One region of the Lysinibacillus sp. NPDC056220 genome, then DNA from elsewhere that is predicted to be linked to it. Evidence: riboswitches for the same ligand, from Rfam matches in the RefSeq annotation. Region 1 holds a riboswitch; the other holds the start of a gene.

Region 1 (3,785 bases):
GAACAATCCGATTGTAGGTAAAGCTAATGTGAAAGCTGGTAAAACTAAATGTGCTCCTGAACCTTTTCCATTCGTCGGAAAAATCCCAAGTTTTAAACTGAATAGATAAAGTAGGATAAACCCTAACCAAAATGTTGGAATGGAAACACTTAGGACTGTAAATAATCGAATGATTTTATCGATAAAGGAATGCTTATATAATGCGCTCACAACCCCTAATGGAATACTAAAGGTTAAAATAAGGATAAATGCTACTAAAGCTAATTCGATGGTAGCGGGTAGCTTAGCAAATAGCTCATCACCAACGGGTAATTTACTAACAAAAGATGTCCCAAAGTCTAGCTGTAAAACGCCTTTTACCCATAGCAGATATTGCATGATAAAAGGCTTATCTGTCCCTAATTCTTCTCGTAAAGCTTGTATAGCCTCTGGTGTTGGGGCTATTCTTGCAAGTCGAAGAATGACCTCTGCTGGTTCTACTGGTACGAAACGAATAAACACAAAGGTCAGAATAGATACGCCTACTAATACAAATGGAAGTGTGAGAATTCTTTTTACACAAAACATCCAAGTCGATTCGTACATGTCGTCACTTCCTATTTCATCCGATGATAAAAAGAGAGTTGTCCTGGTTCGACACACTCTCTCTTTCATACTTAGTTTTCTTTATCCATTTGTGCATATGGAATGTCATACTCAGAAGCACGTGGTGCAAAATCCTTCATATATGGTTGATAAATAACTTGATTCGTTTCATACGATATTGGATAGAACAATGCTTGTTTGTGGAACATTGTTAAAATATCCGTGTATAGCTGCACGCGTTCTTCTTCATCGGTCCCGACTAATAATTGATGTATGTTAGTATCGATTTCTTGAGTATTTGGTAAGCCTAATTTTGCTTCATAAACACCACTAGCATTTGGTGTAGCTGATTCATTTGCAAAGCTATGTGGATCAGTCGGCGGTCCATTAGTTCGCCAGAAGTTAATATCAACCTGATCATCCATTAATTTTTGCAGACCGACCATCACATCGGCGCCTTCAATATTTAACTGTACGCCTATTTTCGCTAGCTCGCCCTGCATTAACTCTGCCATAGGTTTTTGAATGGCATCAGTAGCAATATAGATTAAATCTAATGTAAGGGGTTGACCATTTTTTGAACGAATTTTTTCACCCTTCTGTAGCGTCCATCCCGCTTCATCTAGCAATTTCTGTGCTTTTTCAGGATTATATATAATGGGGGCTAAATCAATATTGGCATATGGAATTGCTTCCCAAAATAGCGTGTTAGCCACTTTTTCTGTACCATGTGTAATGCTTTCTACCATTTGTTCCTTATTGATAGCATATTGCATTGCTTGTCGAACCTTTAGCTCAGCTAACGGTCCAGACTGTGTATTGAACAGTAATGCTTTTGTAGACAGTGGCTCAGATGTAGCTGTTTTATATTTGCCACTATCTCTTAAATACGTATAGTTATCTAAGCTAATAACCCCTCGCCCATAAATGACATCTAATTCTTCATTTTCAAAGGCTAACGAAATGGATTCCGAATTTGGGATGATTTTAACCTTTATTTTATCTACGAGAGGCTTTTCTCCCCAATAATGTTCATTACGGCTAAATAAAGCATATTCATCTTTTTTATAGTCGGTTAAAACCCATGGCCCTGTGCCAATAGCTGATTGAATGGAATCATTTGTCTTATCGCCGTCTGGGAAGCCATTATCCCCTAAAAAACGGAATGGTCTGACAAAGGCTAATTCGTTTAACACAGGGTAATACGGTTCGTCTAATTGCAAACGTATTGTTGATTCATCTACTTTGACGACCTCTTTTATATGGTTGACCATGCCCATCCAAGAATGCATGTCACGATTCGCTAATACCGCATCAAAATTGCGAATCACATTATCAGCATTAAAGGCAGTCCCATCCGAATAGTTAACATCCTTGCGTAAATGGAACGTATAAGCAGTTTTATCCTCTGAGATGACCCAGCTTTCTGCTAGCTTTGGCGTAATTGTCCCATCATCGTTATACGCCACTAAAGATTCATAAACCATTGCTTGAGCAGTCATCTGATTTGGTAAATATGTATGGGGGTTTAATGGGCCTACATCTAATGGCCAACCAATCGTAATCATTTTTTCATCTGTCTGTTCAGTTGATGCTGAGTTTCCTTTGTCTTTTTCCGTGCTTGTACAACCTGCAAGAAAACTGAAGGTCAAAACAAGCATGTAAGGCAGTAAATACTTCGTCCATCTCATTTTTTATCTCCTATCTCTATTCCCTGTTCATATCTACAAATTGAATAGAAAGAAGGCATAAAAAAACCTTATTCTACAAGAATAAGGACAGATAAACCTACAATACGTAAGCTACCATCCATCTCCCTATCTTTCGTAGATCATCAATGAATCTTCTTACAAGCAGGCATTCTGGCTTATGAATCATCATTTTGCTTCACCTTCCCAAGAAAAAACTCAGTGGTCATCGAAACAAAACTCCTCATTTACAGCTGCGGGACAGCATGGGATTTACACCCATTTTCCTTTTAATCGAACGAAAAATAATTTCATTCAAACTTGTAATGCAATATTTGAAATTAGTAATAAACATAACATGCTCAAATGTTCACGTCAATTTTATTTTCTGAATATAATAAACAGATACAAAAAGACCAGGCAGATAACCTGATCTTTGCTTAACTCCTTTTATCTCTCGTTATCTCGATATAGATTCCTTCACCTCCTGACGCAATAGTTTGGTAGCAGCCACCATATTAGCTAAAGCCGCTATTGTTTCTGGCTCTTTCCTTGTTTTTAAGCCACAGTCCGGATTAATCCAAAATTGATGTTTGTCTAAAACTTGTAAACTATCTCTCATGATGGCTAACATTTCTCCCTCACTCGGCACACGTGGACTATGAATATCGTATACACCTAATCCAATCCCTTTTGTATAAGGATGCACTTGAAGTGAAGAAATAAGCTCTCCATGGCTTCGTGATGTTTCAATAGAAATCACATCAGCATCTAGCGCACTAATGGGTTCTATGAAATCGTTAAATTCGCAGTAACACATATGTGTATGAATTTGTGTTGTATCTTTTACACTCGAGGTAGCAAGTTTGAAGGCATTGATTGCCCAGTCTAGGTAAGCCCCCCAATTTTCTTTACGAAGAGGTAGCCCTTCTCTTAGTGCTGGTTCATCCACTTGAATAATGGAGATACCTGCCGTTTCTAGTGCTTTCACTTCCTTACAAAGTGCTAAAGCAATTTGATAGGCCACATCTTTCCGAGAAATATCATCACGTACAAAGGACCAATTTAAAATGGTCACTGGCCCTGTCAGCATCCCTTTGACAAAGCGCTTCGTTAAGCTTTGGGCATACGCTGACTCTTTCACGGTAATGGATGAAGTCCATTCAACATCTCCATAAATAATCGGAGGCTTCACACAGCGAGAACCATACGAAACCACCCATGCTTTTTCAGTAAAGGCAAAGCCCGTCAGTTTTTCACCGAAATACTCGACCATGTCTGTCCGTTCAAATTCTCCATGAACCAGTACATCTATATCCATATCCTCCTGCAAGTGAATCCAGCGCTTTGTTTCCAGTTCAATAAATGCTTCATAGTCTGTATTCGATATTTGTTTCTTTCGCCAAGCATTCCGATTTCTCTTCACCTCATCAGATTGAGGAAAGCTACCGATTGTTGTTGTAGGGAATAGTGGTAAGGCTAACGCCTGCTGCTGTAATTTTTGACGTTGAC
Region 2 (3,785 bases), on a different contig from region 1:
CACGGAGCTGGCTCTATTTTTATTTTGGAAGACATATCTTGATACGTAAAATGCAATATCTTTTTCACACGCTTGAAGTATTTAAATAAGCGTTCGTTTGGATGCGCATTGGCTTTATATTCTTCAATAATATCTGTAATTAAAGGAATCAATTGTTCAGGCTCCAAGCCTTCTACAACAGGCTGTGCTGCATGAGCCGTACGTCCGACTGGTTTCGCTCCAATAAAGACATCAAATTTACTTTTACGATAGACAATCCCAATATCGTCAAATACTGCTCGATAACAAGCCATCCCACAGCCATTAAAGCCAATATTTAATGTTTTCGGTAAAGACAGACCACCAAGCTTTTCTTGAATTTCCTCCGCATATGGTATGGAATCTGCTTTTTCACCGTAGCAAAAATCGCAAGCCTTCAACGACAATACATCACCAATTGGTGCTAATAAAAAGCCTACTTGCTGTAATTTTTCAGTGATGCGTTCAGGCGTAGTTGTAGGTATTTTTAAATGGATTTGATGATCTGGTGTGTATTCCATCGATCCATCTTCGCCTACGACCTCTGCTAACGTCATCATTTGCTGTGGTGTAAAAAATTTATTGGCCACTCCAGGGCTCACTGCTAATTCAAAAATGGATTCTATTTTTTGTTGTACAAGCTTTGGAGTAACCTTGATAGCATTTGTTCCCTTTACCATTGCAAGTGCCGCTGTAGCCATTTCAAGTGCCGTTTTTTTCGGCTTTGGCATAACGGCTACACTGGGTTTATTCATTCGCCCTGCATTGGGGTCTGCCGCAAAGTCATTGCGTGCTGTTCCTGTCTCTTGATTCATCGCCCATGGCTCATTTTCTTCCCGTAAACGTTGATGTGGACGTAATGGCTGCTTTTCCTCGCCAAGTGTATATTTACGTTGGTAGCCACGTGGCGTAATCATTTTATTATCATAGAAAAACGTAGATGAGTTTCCGATAATGACGGTTGTCAGCATACCGATATCATGTTCCAACATGTCTGCCAATGTGGTCATCGTCACTTCTTGACGTTCTCGATAGGCACTTTTCACAAGCCCTACTGGAGTGTCAGGTGAACGATATTCTAAAAGAATTCGCTGTGCTTCGACAATTTGTCTTGTACGGCGACCGCTTTTAGGATTGTATAGAGCAATGACAAAATCGGCCATTGCTGCAGCTTCCACACGCTTCGCAATTAAATTCCACGGAGTGAGGTGGTCACTTAAACTAATGGTACAAGCATCATGCATAATCGGTGCACCAAGTAAACTAGCACATGAATTGATAGCTGAAATACCCGGGACAATCTCGACTTCAATACCAGTTGCCTCTGTCCAGCCTAGCTCAATTAAAACTTCATACACTAATCCCGCCATACCATAAACGCCCGCATCTCCACTCGAAATGACCGAAACTATACTTCCTGCCTCTGCTTGACGAACTGCCTCCTGAGCACGGGACACTTCTTCTGTCATGCCTGTACTGACAATAGATTTTGCACTCACTAAATCTTGAATCAGCTCAACATAGGTTTTATAGCCTATGATCATATCACTTTGTTGTAAAGCCTCTACTGCACGTGTCGTAATATGCTTAAAGTCTCCAGGTCCAAAGCCTACTACGAAAATTTTCCCTTTTTGCGCCATGTTTTTACCCCTCTTTCACCTTTTCAATCCCTTTAATGGCTGTCGTTTGCGCTGTTCGCTGCAATGTCCCTTCCCGAAGTGTATAAACATGATCGTTATGTAAGGATTCATGATGCAAATCCTGTACAAGTGTTCTAGCATGCTCCGTTGATGGTACACGGTACCAATTCCCCTGGGGGTAAGCAATAACCACACAAGCATCCTTACATCGTCCATTACAGCGTGTTCTTGTCGTATGTATTTCTTTATCTAGTGCGTTTCGCTGTATTTCGTCCCGTATAGCTTGGGTAATTTCTTCTCCATCCTTGTTCATACAGCTACTGCCATTGCAAATAAAGAGATGTGTTTTCATCCCCTCTAAATTCCACGTTGTCATTTTATGTCTCCCCTCTTTTGCTTTTGGAAAAAGAAAAACCTTTACTCTCCCGAAGAGTAAAGGTTTGTAGAAGCCAAATAAAAACGAATAGACTGAAAGACAGATCCTCGCTTTTGCTTCAACTTCTCCCTCCGAAAAGTTTGCATGCACAATCTGATAAGCAGGTTTCCTGACTTAAGCTTCATTTTACTGTCGCACCTTCCCTAGTTTGCACAGGTGGCATTGCGATTTCATCAGCTATTACAGTAGCGGGGGCTGTATTGGACTTTCACCAATTTCCCTATTATCTCGAGTTTTTCGAGCACTTATCGACGTTTTATATGAAATTTTTAATTGTATATTTAATAGAAAACTGTCTTAATCATATCTTATTATTTTAAAATTTCAATATTTCTTTAAAAATTCATGACAAATTTATCAATTTTATCAGAGAGTTTTTGGTTATTTAAAATTGGTGTTGTTCCCTTTTATTCTCAAAATCCTTAGTAATCAGAATTTTCGACATTGATAGTCTATTTCAAAATTTTTATAAAAAAGTATAGCATATTTATGGAAATTCGTGGTACACTTTGTCGTGAAATCTCACAACTTACTATTTTTGGTGTAAAATGCTCGTCATTTTACTTAAAAGGGAAGCCGGTTCAAGTCCGGCGCGGTCCCGCCACTGTAATAGGGAGCTTTATAGAAAATGTCACTGTCCAATGGATGGGAAGACCTATAAAGTGTTGAACTAGAGCCAGGAGACCTGCCGAAAATATGTGATCGTTTCATCCTACGAGGATAGGTGTGCGGCTTAGCAGATGAGAATGTTATTTGCTTTTTTAGCTATGCACTTTTCCAACAACGGAAAAGTGCTTTTTTTATTACGCACGCTACATTCTAAAAATCTATTTATAGTTTGGAGGAAGAAAATTGAAGCTGTCTTGGTGGAAACTTAGTTATTTTGTATTGGCTTTTTTAATGGTGCCAAAACGTGCCTTCGCCATGCATATCATGGAAGGTTTTTTACCAATCGAATGGGCTATTTTTTGGTGGGTAATCTCCGTCCCATTTATTATTTTAGGATTGCGCTCTATTCGTAAAACAATCGAAGAAAACCCAGAAACAAAAATGATTCTGGGACTGTCTGGTGCGTTTGCCTTTGTTCTATCAGCCTTAAAAATCCCTTCAGTTACAGGGAGCTGTTCACATCCAACAGGGGTAGGTCTCGGAACAGTCTTATTTGGACCGTTAGCGATGAGTGTCATCGGGACAATTGTTTTATTATTTCAATCTTTACTTTTAGCACATGGTGGAATCACAACATTAGGGGCTAATGCATTTTCGATGGCTATCGTAGGTCCGTTTATCGTCTACTTTGTATTTAAAGGGGCGCAAAAAATGGGGTTATCGTTTTCATTAGCTATTTTCTTTGCGGCTATGCTTGGGGATTTAGGTACATATGTGGTGACTTCTATTCAATTAGCACTTGCTTTCCCATCTGAAGTCGGTGGCTTTATGGCTTCATTTACAAAGTTCGCAAGTATTTTTGCCTTAACACAAATCCCGTTAGCTGTGAGTGAAGGGATATTAACAGTTATTGTCATGAACTTCATGAAAAAATATAATATTAGCGAATTAAAGTCTTTACGTGTTTTCTCTACAAAGGAGGCGCACTAATATGAAACGAAATTTATTACTATTAGCGATTGTAGTGCTATTGGCCATTATCCCGCTCTTCGTCCAAAAGGGAGCAGAATTTGGCGGAGCTG

What was found. A riboswitch is a leader RNA that binds a small molecule or an ion and turns the genes downstream of it on or off. The one in region 1 is predicted to bind cobalamin.
Region 2: it holds a riboswitch for cobalamin, as region 1 does, so the genes downstream of both, ACOZBY_RS08545 ((2Fe-2S) ferredoxin domain-containing protein) here and nikA (nickel ABC transporter substrate-binding protein) in region 1, are expected to answer to the same signal.

The regions. Positions count from the first base shown of each region.
Region 1 is NZ_JBMOXD010000003.1:83,534-87,318, reverse strand. Features, by position in the region: gene nikB (nickel ABC transporter permease) at 1-585, opposite strand, end outside; gene nikA (nickel ABC transporter substrate-binding protein) at 657-2,276, opposite strand; cobalamin riboswitch at 2,421-2,613, opposite strand; gene metE (5-methyltetrahydropteroyltriglutamate--homocysteine S-methyltransferase) at 2,734-3,785, opposite strand, start outside.
Region 2 is NZ_JBMOXD010000002.1:713,286-717,070, reverse strand. Features, by position in the region: gene cobJ (precorrin-3B C(17)-methyltransferase) at 1-1,658, opposite strand, end outside; gene ACOZBY_RS08545 ((2Fe-2S) ferredoxin domain-containing protein) at 1,663-2,034, opposite strand; cobalamin riboswitch at 2,177-2,358, opposite strand; cobalamin riboswitch at 2,617-2,801, shown strand; gene ACOZBY_RS08540 (energy-coupling factor ABC transporter permease) at 2,947-3,693, shown strand; gene ACOZBY_RS08535 (energy-coupling factor ABC transporter substrate-binding protein) at 3,695-3,785, shown strand, end outside.